4 regions of the Tepidamorphus sp. 3E244 genome follow, and region 3 is predicted to be linked to each of the others. Evidence: predicted binding sites of a transcription regulator. Region 3 holds the regulator's gene; each other region holds the start of a gene.
What was found. Region 3 encodes LexA, which represses DNA repair genes until DNA is damaged. Its sites were predicted from a motif close to TGTTCNNNNTGTGTTCNG; they were not measured.
Positions count from the first base shown of each region.

Region 1: ACKTEK_RS10415 (UvrD-helicase domain-containing protein) is a predicted target of LexA. The motif match lies at 979-996, and genes of this name have one in related genera.
Region 2: ACKTEK_RS02085 (PA0069 family radical SAM protein) is a predicted target of LexA. The motif match lies at 1,729-1,746, and genes of this name have one in related genera.
Region 4: recA (recombinase RecA) is a predicted target of LexA. The motif match lies at 1,196-1,213, and genes of this name have one in related genera.

Region 1 covers NZ_JBJXCY010000002.1:326,333-329,943, reverse strand. The annotation lists gene ACKTEK_RS10415 (UvrD-helicase domain-containing protein) at 1-947, opposite strand, end outside; gene ACKTEK_RS10410 (hypothetical protein) at 1,169-1,753, opposite strand; gene ACKTEK_RS10405 (glycosyltransferase) at 2,134-3,237, shown strand; gene ACKTEK_RS10400 (chloride channel protein) at 3,247-3,611, opposite strand, start outside.
Region 2 covers NZ_JBJXCY010000001.1:442,295-445,905, reverse strand. The annotation lists gene ACKTEK_RS02100 (aldo/keto reductase) at 1-389, shown strand, start outside; gene ACKTEK_RS02095 (DUF2064 domain-containing protein) at 399-959, opposite strand; gene ACKTEK_RS02090 (TIGR04283 family arsenosugar biosynthesis glycosyltransferase) at 968-1,657, opposite strand; gene ACKTEK_RS02085 (PA0069 family radical SAM protein) at 1,769-2,956, shown strand; gene ACKTEK_RS02080 (ribonuclease HII) at 3,026-3,611, shown strand, end outside.
Region 3 covers NZ_JBJXCY010000001.1:1,400,401-1,404,011, reverse strand. The annotation lists gene trpC (indole-3-glycerol phosphate synthase TrpC) at 1-354, shown strand, start outside; gene moaC (cyclic pyranopterin monophosphate synthase MoaC) at 362-850, shown strand; gene glp (gephyrin-like molybdotransferase Glp) at 847-2,055, shown strand; gene lexA (transcriptional repressor LexA) at 2,226-2,939, shown strand; gene ACKTEK_RS06585 (ComEC/Rec2 family competence protein) at 2,933-3,611, opposite strand, start outside.
Region 4 covers NZ_JBJXCY010000002.1:158,337-161,947, reverse strand. The annotation lists gene cckA (cell cycle histidine kinase CckA) at 1-1,173, shown strand, start outside; gene recA (recombinase RecA) at 1,328-2,407, shown strand; gene ACKTEK_RS09595 (VOC family protein) at 2,437-2,886, shown strand; gene alaS (alanine--tRNA ligase) at 3,080-3,611, shown strand, end outside.

The DNA of each region.
Region 1 (3,611 bases), on a different contig from region 3:
GAGCGGTAGTTGCGCTCCAGCCGCACGACCTTGGCACCCGGAAAATCCTTCTCGAAGCGCAGGATGTTGTCGACGTCGGCCCCGCGCCAGCCGTAGATCGACTGGTCGTCGTCGCCCACGCAGGCAATGTTGCCGGGGTTGCCGTCCTCGCGCCGGGCGAGCAGCTTAAGCCAGAGATACTGGACGACGTTGGTGTCCTGGTACTCGTCGACCAGCACGTAGCGAAAGCGGCGCTGGTACTCGGCCAGCACGTCCGGGTGCTTGTGCAGGATATCGAGGGTCTCCAGCAGAAGGTCGCCGAAATCGACCGCGTTCAGCACGCGCAGCCGGTCCTGGTACATCTGGTAGAGTTCCGCGCCACGCCCGTTGGCAAAGGCGAAGGCCTCGCCCTGCGGCACCTTGTCCGGCGTCATGCCGCGGTTCTTCCAGCCATCAATATGCGAGGCGAGTTGCCGGGCGGGCCAGCGCTTGTCGTCGATGTTCTCGGCCTGGATGATCTGCTTCAGCAGGCGGATCTGGTCGTCGGTGTCGAGGATCGTGAAGTTGCGCTTGAGGCCGGCGAGTTCGGCATGGGTGCGCAGGATCTTCACGCCGATGGCGTGGAACGTGCCAAGCCAGGCCATGCCCTCCACCGACTGGCCGATCAGCGAGCCGATGCGATGCTTCATCTCGCGCGCGGCCTTGTTGGTGAAAGTCACCGCGAGGATCTGGCCGGGACGTGCGCGCCCGGTCGCCAGAATGTGGGCGATACGCGTCGTCAGCACCCGCGTCTTGCCGGTGCCTGCACCGGCCAGAACGAGGACCGGACCGTCCGTCGTTTCCACCGCCTCGCGCTGCTCCGGGTTCAGCCCGTCGAGATAGGGCGGGGCAGCTGCGGCGCGTGCGCGCGCGGCGATGCCGCCCTGTGGGGGGGCGGGTGGTTCAAGCGGTGCGTTGCGCGCTGACATACGGTGGCGGAGGTCCAATCGTCCTGATTCGTGTTCGCGTTTCGTGCTGCAATATGGACATATGCGAGGCGGATCGCCAGTTTCCAGCGGCGCGACCTGTTGTGCGTCGTCGATCCACCAATTCCGAGCACCCAACATGACGAGAAAAGAGGGCGGCAGTGTGTGTGCTGCCGCCCCGTCTTGTTTCACCGTTTCAGTCATCCGATGGCCGGATCACCGGGTCAGAGCGAAGCGATGACCTTGCAGACCTTGAGCGTATTTGCCGAATATCCGGCGGGTGCTGCAAGCACGTCGCGGCAGGTCTTGCGCAGTTCGGCAACTTCCCCGGAGCCAAGTGCACCGAAGGCGGCGCTGAGTTCGCCGCGGCTCATGCCGGCAAGCGAACCGATCTGGCCGGTATCGCCCGTGGAGAGGCCGGCACTGGCACTCGCTGTCGTGTCGCCGCCGACCGAAACGGACGCGTCACCCTGCGTGCCGAGCGTTCCGACGCTGACATCCGCATCCGTGCTGGTGCGGCCGACGCTGATGGAGGCCGTACCCTGCGTGCCGCCCGTGCTGACGCTAGCATCCGCGTCCGCACTGCCGCTGCCGATACTGGCGGAAGCGGACCCATCGACGCCGCCGACACTGGCACCGATGCCTGCATCCGCACCGTCGCCACCGATGCCGGCACCTGCACCGGCGCCAATGCCGCCTCCACCGATGCCTGCACCGGCACCTGCGCCACCACCGCCGATGCCGCCACCAATGCCACCGCCGATACCGCCGGCGTCCTGTGCAAGAGCACTGAAACTGACGCTCGCCATAAGAGCCAACCCAACGGCGGGAGCAACCAGGCGAGTCTTGTTCAGAGCTGTGCGAATTGTCTTGTTCTGAAGTCTCATCGTCTTTCCTTTCGCGTTGGTTTGATTGGTTTTGCGAAAGGACAAATGCTTCAGGCGCGTATCGTTCCGAATACTGGAGAGTCTTGCTTAAATGAAGGTATCGGCGACAACTACAAATAAAATAAACAAAGTGGAATTGCTGTGCAGGCGAGGTGCTCCGGCGACGTTATGTGTTGATGCTTATAGTTTTGTCTACTGCGCTGCACAATTGTTTCTCTTCTCCTCGCACCTGTTGTGATCCTCGGCTCAGCGACGTGCTGTGCCGCCCGCCCCGGCATCGCGTTGACGGTTGGACGCGTCGCGTGCAGACAGGTCGCGAAAAGGCGCGCGCCCGCACCGGATACGAGGACGTCTGGATGAGATTGATAGAAATGGGTCGTGAGCCTCTGGTGAAGGTCGTCTATCCCGATCAGACCACGTTCATCTCGACGGATCCCGATCCGCTCGATGAAGAGGATGACGGCACCTTCAGCTTCACGACCGCGCGGTTGCCGAAGATCATATCGCTGGTTCGCGACCCAAATATCGACGGCATATTCCTGTCACGCGGAACGGAGCGCGCCAGCGAGGGGTTCGGCGCGCTGGCCCGGCTCGTTGCCAACCGTCGCGTGGTCAAGCGGGGCGTGCCGCTGGCCCGCGTTTTCGGTGACAGGGTGCTGCGGTGGTCAGCCGATGTTCCGTTTGTCCTGCACGATCCGTCGGACTCAACCTTCATCACGCGGCCGCTGCTGCCGATGTGGGAGCGGGCCGACATCGTCTACAAGCGTGAGATACCGCTCGATCGCTGGCAGATATTCATGCGGTCCATCCACAACGACATGCCCACGGCGCGGTTTCGCAAGAAGGAACGCTACCGGCGCTTGATCGACAAGATGCACCCGATCTCGCTCGGGCTTCGTCCGTGGAACGAGAAGCTTCTGCCCGAACCGATGGAAAAGACCACGGACGTATTCTTCGCGGGCATGGGCGCCAACAATTCCTCCATCCGCGACACCGGACAGAAGGAACTGGAAGCGCTGAGAGAGCAGGGCCTCGACATCGTATCGCCGAGCGGGCGGCTGCCGCTGGAGGACTTCTACAAGCAGTGCGCGCAGGCGCGGCTGGTGTGGTCACCGCACGGGTTCGGTCACGACTGCTTCCGCCATTACGAGGTGGCAGGCGTGGGGTCGGTGCCGCTCATCAACCGGGCCCCGGTGGAGCAATACGCGCCGTTCCGCCACGGCGAGACGGGTGTCATCTACGATCCGGAACGCGGTGGGTTGACGGCGGCGATCCGGGAAGCGCTCATCCAGCGCGACAAGCTTACCGACATGGGGCTGGCCGCGCGCGCGCATTTCCGCGCCCATCATTCGGCGAAGGCGCGCGTTGATCACATGCTGGGCGGAGTCGGCATCACGGTCGGCTGAGGCGCGCGCCTAGCGGTGTTCTTCCTTGTCCGCCTCTATCAGTTCTTCGGTAAAGCGACGCAGCACATCGACCTGGTAGATGAAGCCGACGACACGGGTCATCTCGCTTTCATCGACGACCGTGACGCGCGTCTTGCCGGCCTCGTCGAACCGGCGCAACGCTGATTCCAGCGTGTCTTCCGGCGTCAGCCAGGCTTCCAGCTCTTCCACGTCGACCGGGTCCTGCTCCTCGCCTTCGCCAAGATGGCGCATGACGTCGCGAACGCGGAACTGCCGCCCGATGCGCTTGTGCGCGCCCTGGCCGAGGAACAGGCCACGGCTTTCCAGCTGCCAGTGGAAGTAGCTGCGGCCATGCACGGCCTGCGTCAGCCCGA
Region 2 (3,611 bases), 960 kb from region 3:
TCTCGCCGGTGGGCCGCTCGCTGCTGACCGACAGCCCCATCCCCAAGGAGCGCGTGCCGGACCTGCCGTTTTTGGCGGAGAACCCGCGCTTCATGGAGCCGAACCTGTCGGAGAACCTGCGGATCACCGAGGGCTTTCGCGCACTGGCGCGCGAGATGGGCACGTCTGCTGCCGCGCTCGCCAATGCCTGGCTGCTGACGCGCGGCGACCACGTCATCCCGATCCCCGGCACCCGCTCAGTGAAGCACCTGAAGGAATGCGTCGCGGCGGCGGACCTCGAACTCTCCGCTGACGACCTTGCGCGGATCGAGGCGGTGCTGCCCGTCGGGTGGGCACATGGAGACCGCTATTCGGATGCGCAGTGGATCGGCCCGGAGCGCTACTGCTGAGAACGGGTTTCAGCCGTCCACGTCATCCAGTTGGTCGGCAAAACCGACGCAGCCCTTAGGCAGGGTTTTGAGCGTGTCGGCCATTGCGTGTTCGGTGGACCAGCGCACACCCTGAAAGATGTGCGGCGGGCGCAAGCCCCCGCACAGGCCCACGCACCAGTAGCCGCCATCGCCCGAGGGACCCAGCACCGCGCCGTGCCGCTCGGCAAGGCGGAACGCGCGGTCGATATGGGCGCGGGTCATGGCGGGAATGTCGGCCCCGGTGATCAGGACCGTTTCGTCCGGGAAGTTCGCGAAAACGCGGGCCATGCGCGCGCCGAGGTCGCCGCCCCCTTGTGCGATGCGCGCACCCGGCGGCAGCATGGGCGACAGGAGCGCGGTATCCGGCGCGACGGCCATGGCGGTTTGCCAGCGCGGGTCGGCGGAGAGAGCGCGCAGCAAGCGGTCCAGCGTGACGCGCTGGAACATGGTCGCCGGCACGGTGCCGATGGATGCCGCCAGCCGCGACTTCACGCGGCCCATGCGTGGCTCCTTCGCCATGATGACGAGGCGGCGTTCGCGGCCCAACATGGAAGTGATCAGCCGTAGATGCGGGAGATGACGCGCGGCGGCACGCGGAAATAGTAGAGTGCGAGGCAGCCGAGATTGCGCAGGGAGCGGCGGACATAGCCGTTCTCGCGGTAGCGCTCGGCACTGGTCACCGCACCGGAGCGCAGCATGACGAGGCGCGAGCGCCCGATGCGGCGCACGAGGTCCACATCCTCCATCAGCGGCAGTTCGCGGTAGCCGCCGAGGCTTTCATACATGCGGCGCGGCATCAGCAGGCCCTGGTCGCCATAGGGCAGCGCGAAGAGCGCGCAGCGCAGCGACACCATCCGCTCCAGCCAGCGTGCCGCGAAGCCGAAATCGTCCAGCCGGAACGAGAAGGTCGCCGCCTGCTCACGACCGCGCATCTGGCTCGTCTCGATGAAGGACTTCACCTCGTGGTGCCAGCCGTCTTCCAGCACCGTGTCGGCGTGCAGGAACATCAGCCAGTCGCCACGGCGCGCGGCACCGGCCCCGGCTGCCAGTTGCTGGCCGCGCCCGCGCTCGCAGGTCACGAGTTCGCAGCCCATCTCGTCGGCAATGCGCGGACCCATATCCGTCGATCCGCCATCGGCGATCACCACTTCGGCAACCATTCCGTCCGCAGCCGCGTTGACGAGTGCAGAGAGGCACGCGCCCAGGGTGCGTTCGGCATTCAGTGTCGGGATGACGATGCTCAGCATGTCGAACTTATAGCATGTTGCGTCGCAGCACCGGCAAGCCCGCCGCCACGAAACTGTTTGTATAGCGTTTATGTTCCTGTTATGTTCTCGTTCCAACGAGATGGAATCGCAATGAGCGCAAGGCAATCCCTTTCCGGCCTCCCCCCGGCCGACGCAGACCGCACCGCCGCCGGCACCCGTGGCACCACTTCCCCCGGCGGTTCCAGCCCGGCGGCGGGCGGGCCTGCCGCACGGATCGAGCCCCACCTGCGCCGCGGGCGCGGCAGCGGGACCAATGCGTCCGGTCGCTACGAGCGGTTCCGGCTGGAAAGCTTCGATGACGGCTGGGAGAGCCTTGCCGAGTTGCCCGGCGTGAAGACGCAGGTGACGACCGAGACCCCGCGCAAGATCATCACCCGCAACCAGTCGCCCGACATTTCCTTCGACCGGTCGATCAACCCGTATCGCGGCTGCGAGCACGGCTGCTCGTATTGCTTCGCGCGCCCGACGCACGCCTATATGGGCCTGTCGCCGGGGCTGGATTTCGAAACCAAGCTGTTCGCCAAGCCGAACGCGGCAGAACTGCTGGAAACCGAACTGGCGGCAGAAGGCTACGAGCCGCGCACCATCGCCATGGGCACCAACACCGACCCCTACCAGCCCATCGAGCGGACGCACCGCATCACGCGCAAGGTCCTGCAGGTGCTGGCGCGGCACAACCACCCCGTCGGCATCGTCACCAAGAACCACCTGGTAACCCGCGACATCGATATCCTCGGGCCGATGGCGGAGAAGGGTCTGGCCAAGGTGGCGCTGTCGATCACCACCATGGACCGCGAGCTTGCCCGCAACATGGAGCCGCGTGCATCCACCCCGCAACGACGGCTGGAGGCTATCCTGCGGCTGACGGAGGCCGGTATTCCGACGACGGTCATGGTCGCGCCGGTCATTCCGGGGCTCAACGACAGCGAGATCGAGTCGATCTTGGCGGCAGCCTCCGCCGCCGGTGCGCGCGAGGCCGGGTACGTCATGCTGCGTCTGCCGCTTGAGGTGCGCGACCTGTTCGTCGACTGGCTCAATTGCAACGTGCCGGACCGCGCGGGCAAGGTCATGTCGCTGGTCAGGCAGATGCGCGGCGGCAAGGACTACGACGCCGATTTCGGCAGCCGGATGCGCGGCACCGGACCGGTCGCATGGTCCATCGGACGGCGCTTCGAGATCGCGACGGACAGGAACAAGATGAACCGGGAGCGGGTGAGCCTGCGCACGGACCTGTTCGAGAAGCCATTGAAGCGCGGGGCGCAGCTGGCGCTGTTCTGATCGGCTTTTGCCGATCCCGAAAAGAGCGCTGATCTTGAAAATCGAAAGCGAGTCTGGCCCAGTGCGGGGATGACCGCACCTGCCCGCACTGGCGATTTCTTCCGTGATATCCGGCGCGAATGCGACCCGGTGCCGGAACTTTGCGCGCAGACGGCCGGCGTGGATGAAGCCGGTCGCGGTCCCATCGCAGGCCCGGTGGTGACGGCGGCCGTCATCCTCGACCCCGATTGCGTGCCGGACGGCCTCGACGATTCCAAGGTCCTGACAGCCGAACGCCGCGAAGAGCTTTTCAAGCAGATCATGGCCTGCGCGACGGTGAGCGTGTGCGCCGCCTCACCGCGCCGGATCGCGGTCCTGAACATTCGCGGCGCGACCCTGTGGGCGATGAACCGGGCTGTCTCGGGCCTAAACCGCGCCCCGCGCACCATCCTCGTCGACGGGCGCGACCAGTTGCCCGGTCGCGAGAGTGTGTCCATCGCCATCATCAAGGGCGATGCGCGCCACGCCGCCATCTCGGCGGCCTCCATCGTCGCCAAGGTCGCCCGCGACAGGCTGATGACGCGGGCCGAGCGCGCCTTTCCGGGCTACGGCTTCGACCGGCACATGGGCTACGGCACGCCGGCCCACATGGACGCGCTGACGCGGCTCGGTCCTT
Region 3 (3,611 bases):
GAGCGCGAGGCCTTCGAGTGGGGCATGTCGGTTCTGGTCGAGGTTCACGAGGAGGACGAGCTCGACCGCGCACTGAAGCTCACCTCGCCGCTGCTCGGCATCAACAACCGCAACCTGCGCACCTTCAACGTGACGCTGCAAACCAGCGAACGGCTGGCCGCGCGCGTGCCCGAGGGCAAGCTGCTGGTCGGCGAGAGCGGTATCTTCACGCCGCAGGATGTCTCGCGTCTGGCCGATATCGGCATTCACACGCTGCTGGTCGGCGAAAGCCTGATGCGGCAGGACGATGTGGCCGCCGCGACCCGCGCACTGCTGAAACCGGCGGATGCGAGCGCCGCCCGGGCCGCGGGTTGACGCGGCCATGAGCAAAGGCAAGCTCACCCACGTCGATGCCTCAGGCAAGGCGCAGATGGTCGATGTCGGCGACAAGGCCAGCACCGTTCGCGTGGCCCGCGCCGAGGGCATCATTTCCATGCTGCCGGAAACGCTGGACCTGATCGTCTCCGGCGAGACCAAGAAGGGCGACGTTCTCGCCGTGGCCCGCATCGCCGGCATCATGGCCGCCAAGAAGACGCACGAACTCATTCCACTCTGCCATCCGCTGATGCTGTCGAAGGTCTCGGTCGAGCTGGTTCCCGAGCCGGAAAACAGCCGCGTGCGCGTCACCGCAGAGGCCCGCCTGACCGGCCAGACCGGCGTCGAGATGGAGGCGCTGATCGCCTGCTCCGTCGCCTGCCTCACGGTCTACGACATGGTGAAGGCGGTTGATCGCGGCATGACGATTTCCGGCATCCGGCTGCTGAACAAGTCCGGCGGCAAATCCGGCGACTATTCCGCCGAGCCCGCATGAGCCTGCTGCCCGTCGACGAGGCTTTGGCGCGGCTTCTGTCGGGCGCAAAGCCGACGGGAACCGAGCAGGTCGGCATTGCCGTGGCAGACCTGCGCGTTCTCGCTGAACCAATGGCCGCGACACGCACCCAGCCGCCTTGGGCAACCTCCGCCATGGATGGCTACGCCGTGCGCGCGAGCGACGTTGAAAGCGACACGTCACTGCGCGTCATCGGGTCGGCTGCGGCAGGCGCGCGCTTCGACGGCACCCTGAACGCTGGCGAGGCCGTGCGCATCTTTACCGGAGCGCCACTGCCGGACGGGGCGGACACCATCGTCATCCAGGAAAACGTCGCGCGCGACGGCGACACGATCCGCGTGCCTGCAACCGAGGCGGGCCGCTTCGTGCGCCCGCGCGGCATGGATTTCAGCGAGGGCGATGCACTTCTCGACGCCGGCAGGGTCCTGACGCCTGCCCGCGTCGCGCTTGCCGCTGCCATGGGTCATGCCACCGTTCCCGTTCGCCGCAAGCCGCGCTTCGCGATTCTCTCGACCGGCGATGAACTCGTGCTGCCCGGCGAGAATGTCGGCCCGGACCAGATCGTCGCCTCCAACAATTTCGGCGTCGCCGCAATGCTACGCATGGCAGGGGCCGAGGCCACCGACCTCGGCGTCGCGCCGGATGATCGCAAGATCATCGCCGCAAAGCTTGCGCAGGCTGTCGAAGCCGGAGCGGATGCCGTGGTCACCACGGGTGGCGCATCCGTTGGCGACCACGACCACATGCAGGATGTGCTGGCCGATCTCGGCGTCGAGATGGGCTTCTGGAAGATCGCCATGCGCCCCGGCAAGCCGCTGATGTTCGGGCGACGCGGCGAGCAGTCCTTCATCGGCCTCCCAGGCAACCCGGTGTCGGCCATCGTCTGCGCGCGACTGTTTCTCGTGCCGCTGGCGCGTGCGCTGCTCGGGGTGCAGCAGGCCGAAGAACCCGACCATGCCGTACTGGGCCGCGAGATGCCGGAGAACGACCACCGGCAGGACTATGTCCGGGCGCGGCTTGCCATAGAGAACGGCCTCCACGTGGCGCATCCCTTCTCGCGGCAGGACAGCTCCATGCTGGCGACACTGGGGCGCACGGACGTGCTGGTCGTGCGGCCGCCCCATGCCCCGAAAGCGGACGCGGGTGAGCCGTGCCGCTACGTCTCGCTGCTTCCGTCCATCGATTGACGCGGCTGACGCGGCGGAACCCCACCCCGAACATTTACCGAACATTTACGGTTGTAGAACAAGTTCGGAACATGTAGACAATGTTCCTGATTTGTACATGCCGATTCTTCGCATTGGCGCCTACAGGCAGTCACGCGAATGACCCGGACAGACAGCGAGCGGACCTGGCCATGCTGACACGCAAGCAACGTGAACTCCTTTTGTTCATTCACGAGCGGTTGAAAGAATCCGGCGTTCCGCCTTCGTTCGACGAGATGAAGGAAGCGCTGGACCTGCGGTCCAAGTCCGGCATCCACCGGCTGATCACGGCGCTGGAAGAGCGCGGCTTCATTCGCCGCCTGCCGCACCGCGCCCGTGCGCTGGAAATCGTCAAGCTGCCGGATGCCATGTCCCCTGCCATGCCCGCTTCGCGCGGTCGTGGATTCTCGCCAAATGTGGTGGAAGGCGGGCTTGGCAAGCGGCAGCCGCCGCGTGAGGATTCCCACAGTGACAGCGGCAGTGATTCCGTTGCGATCCCGGTGATGGGGCGCATCGCGGCCGGTACGCCCATCGAGGCGATCCAGACCCACTCGCACACCATCTCGGTCCCGGCAGACATGCTCACCACCGGCGAACATTTCGCGCTGGAAGTGCGTGGCGACTCCATGATCGAGGCCGGCATTCTCGATGGCGATACGGTCCTGATCCGCAAGTCCGATACCGCCGATACGGGCGAGATCGTCGTTGCGCTGGTCGATGACGAGGAAGCGACCCTCAAGCGCCTGCGGCGCAAGGGTGCGTCCATCGCGCTGGAAGCCGCCAACCCGAACTACGAGACGCGCATCTTCGGTCCGGACCGGGTGCGAATCCAGGGCCGGCTGGCGGGCCTGTTCCGCCGCTACTGAGCGCCCTGCTCTGCGTCCGGACTGTCTGGCCCGGGTTGCGCACGATGCCAGATCCGGTGACGGCGCGCGTCGTTCGCGCCCGTCACTTCGAAAGCCAGAGCGCTTGCGTTGCTGGCAGAATCGACGCGGATGCCGAGCGCGCCGCGGTCCTCCAGCATGTCGGTGGTGACCGCAAGACGTGCCGCGCAACTTGCCGGCCTCTGCGTGTAAGCTGACAGGACGACGATATCCGCCCCATCGCAGGCATCGAGAGCGGTCTGCTCCTTCGCTTGCAGCGACACGGTGACCGGCTGTCCCCGCGCTGTTGCCGCGGTCACGCGGCACGCGGTTGCGTCGCAACGCGCAACAGCCGCCAGCCCCTCCTCCAACGGTCTCGGATCGCCGCTGCGCCGCAGCCATGTCTCGATGACGAACCCCGCCTTGCGTTTCGCCGCGAAAACCAGTTCTCCGTTGCCGGTCTGGATGGCGGCAAGGTCTCCGTCCCGGTCGATGAGAATGTCCGGCGGGCGCGAGGCTTGCGCCGCCCCGATCGCCAGCACCATGCCGACCGCGGCCCCGGCATAGCGCCATGCCCCGCGCCAGATGACGAGCCACATAAGGGCGAGCGCTGTCAGCCAGAGCGACAGCGCAGGGAAAGCAGCAACCGGCATCTCGGCATGGGACAGGCTTGCA
Region 4 (3,611 bases), on a different contig from region 3:
ACAGAGCAGAAGGCGCTGGAAGAGCAGTTCGCCCAGAGCCAGAAGATGCAGGCGGTCGGCCAGCTTGCCGGTGGCATCGCGCACGATTTCAACAACGTGCTCACCGCCATCATCGGCTTTTCCGACCTGCTGCTGGCCAGCCATTCCACCACCGACCCGTCCTTCAACGACATCAAGTCGATCAAGGAGAACGCGCAGCGCGCGGCAGGCCTCGTGCGCCAGCTTCTCGCCTTCTCGCGCCGCCAGACCCTGCGTCCGCAGGTGCTGCGCCTCAACGACGCGATCTCGGAGCTTGCTGTTCTCCTGCGCCGCCTGATCGGTGCGAAGGTCAAGCTGGAGCTCGGGCGCGGGCGTGACCTGTGGCCGGTGAAGGCGGACCTGACACAGCTCGAACAGGTCATCATCAATCTCGCGGTGAACGCGCGCGACGCAATGCCCGACGGCGGTGAGCTCGTCATCAACACGCGCAATGTCCCGGCAGAGGATACGGCAGACTTCAACCACGCCCTGCTGCCGGAAGGCGATTACGTGCTGACGGAAGTGCACGACACCGGAACCGGCATTCCGCGCGACATCATGGACAAGATATTCGATCCGTTCTTCTCGACGAAGGAAGTAGGCAAGGGGACAGGGCTTGGACTTTCGACCGTATACGGCATCGTGAAGCAGACGGGCGGCTTCATCTTCTGCGACTCGGAAGTGGGCGCAGGCACCACGTTCCGCATCTTCCTGCCGCGCTGCGAGGCGAGCGACGCCGGCTCCGCGGGCCAAGTGGCGAAGGCGGAAATCAAGGACCTCACCGGTCAGGGTGCAATCCTCATCGTGGAGGATGAAGACGCCGTGCGTGCCTTCGCCGCGCGCGCGCTGTCGGCTGCCGGATACACGGTGGTGGAGGCCGCGACCGGCCTTGAGGCCCTCGACCGGATGGCGGAAATGGGCGGCAAGGTGGACCTCGTACTCTCCGACGTGGTGATGCCGGAAATGGACGGTCCGACAATGCTGCGCGAGATGCGCAAGACCAACAAGGAACTGAAGATCATCTTCGTCTCGGGCTACGCGGACGACGCCTTCAAGCGCAATCTCGACGAGAACGAGACATTCCACTTCCTGCCCAAGCCCTTCAACCTGAAGACCCTCGCGGAGACCGTGAAAACGGTGATGTCGCAGGACTAGAGCGCTTCATCTCCGAGAAGCGTGTTCTCTACTTGTTCTACTAGAACATTTCGTGTACATACCTGTCAGGCGCTTCCGTGGCGCCGGGCAAAAGGTCTGGTCCGCAAGAGTGATCTGCTCTTGGCGCGAATGTGGTAGAGAAGGGACGAATCTGATGGCGCAATCAACGCTTCGCCTCGTGGAAGGTGGCTCTATGGACAAGACCAAGGCTCTGGAAGCCGCACTCGGCCAGATCGAACGGCAGTTCGGCAAGGGCTCGATCATGAGGCTCGGCAAGGACGGGCAGGTGGTGGAGGTCCAGTCGATCCCCACCGGCTCGCTCGGTCTCGACCTTGCACTGGGCATCGGCGGTATTCCTCGCGGACGCATCATCGAGATTTACGGGCCGGAATCCTCAGGCAAGACGACGCTTGCGCTACACTGCGTGGCCGAAGCGCAGAAGCGCGGCGGCATCTGCGCCTTCGTCGATGCCGAGCATGCGCTTGATGCCGTCTATGCCCGCAAGCTTGGTGTGCAGGTCGATGACTTGCTGATCTCCCAGCCCGATACCGGCGAACAGTCGCTTGAAATAGCCGACACGCTGGTGCGTTCCGGGGCCATCGACATGGTGGTCATCGATTCGGTGGCAGCGCTCACCCCGCGTGCGGAACTGGAAGGCGAGATGGGCGACCAGCTCCCCGGTCTCCAGGCACGCCTGATGAGCCAGGCACTGCGCAAGCTCACCGGCTCCATCAACAAGTCCAAGTGCATCGTCATCTTCATCAACCAGATCCGCATGAAGATCGGCGTCATGTATGGCAGCCCGGAAACGACGACCGGCGGCAACGCGCTGAAGTTCTACGCGTCCGTGCGCCTCGACATTCGCCGCATCGGCGCGATCAAGGACCGCGACGAGGTTGTCGGCAACCACACCCGCGTGAAGGTCGTGAAGAACAAGGTGGCTCCGCCGTTCCGCGAGGTCGAGTTCGACATCATGTATGGTGAAGGCATCTCGCGTCTTGGCGAGCTGATCGACCTTGGCGTGAAGGGTGGCATCGTCGAGAAGTCCGGCGCGTGGTTCTCCTATGACAGCCAGCGGCTCGGACAGGGTCGCGAGAACGCCAAGAACTTCCTGCGCGAGAACCCGGAAGTTGCCGAGGAGATCGAGCGCAAGGTTCGCCAGGGCGCTGGTCTGATAGCCGACAAGATGCTGGGCGAAGATCCCGGCGAGGACGACGACGCTGCCGAGGCATAAGGCAACGAAGCGAGCGGAGAGACAGGGTCATGGAGCAGCGGCTTTCTCTTGTCACGCTGGGCGTCGGTGATCTTCAACGATCCGCGAATTTCTACGAACAGGGACTCGGATGGCAGCGCCATCCGGGTCCTGATGGCGTTGTCTTCTTCCAGTTGGCGGGCATGATCCTCGCACTGTGGCCGCGCACCGAACTTGCCGCTGATGCAGGCATCGAAGATGGCGCCGTATCCGCGTCCGGCTTCGGTGGCGTGGCGCTCGCTCACAATTGCCGGTCACGCGCCGAGGTCGATGCCGTGCTGGCCGAGGCCGGGCATTTCGGGGCTGCGATTCTCAAGCCTGCGAAAGAAACTTTCTGGGGTGGGTATTCCGGCTATTTCGGCGATCCGGACGGTCATGTGTGGGAGGTCGCCCACAACCCGTTCTGGACCATCGCGGACGATGGTCGCGTTACCATGCCGGATGCCTCAGCGGGTACCTGATCTGCGTCGTGCGGAACCGCGGCAAGGCCAGAGGTTCATTCGGACTTTCACTGCGATGGACACAGTCTTTGCCGCTGGCTAAATAGGACGCACATCCTTCGATCCATTCGCGGATGCCCGGCTGATCCCACAGTTGCGGCAACGTGAGCGCGGGGCCGCGCAACCCTCGCCAGACAAAGAAACAGTTCCGATCATGACCGGCGTCAACGAGATCCGCTCGACCTTCCTCGACTACTTTGCAAAGAACGGCCACGAGATCGTTTCCTCCAGTCCGCTGGTGCCGCGCAACGATCCGACGCTGATGTTCGTCAATGCGGGCATGGTGCAGTTCAAGAACGTCTTCACCGGCGTCGAAACGCGCTCCTACAACCGGGCCGTCACATCCCAGAAGTGCGTTCGGGCCGGCGGCAAGCACAACGACCTCGACAATGTCGGCTATACCGCGCGCCACCACACCTTCTTCGAGATGCTCGGCAACTTCTCGTTCGGCGACTACTTCAAGGACGTTGCGATCGAGCTTGCCTGGAACCTCATCACCAAGGAGTTCGGGCTAACGGAAGAAAAGCTGCTGGTGACGGTCTATTCCGAGGATGACCAGGCCTTCGACCTGTGGAAGAAGATCGCGGGGCTTTCCGACAGCAAGATCATCCGCATCCCGACGTCCGACAATTTCTGGGCGATGGGTGACACTGGCCCGTGCGGCCCGTGCTCGGAAATCTTCTTTG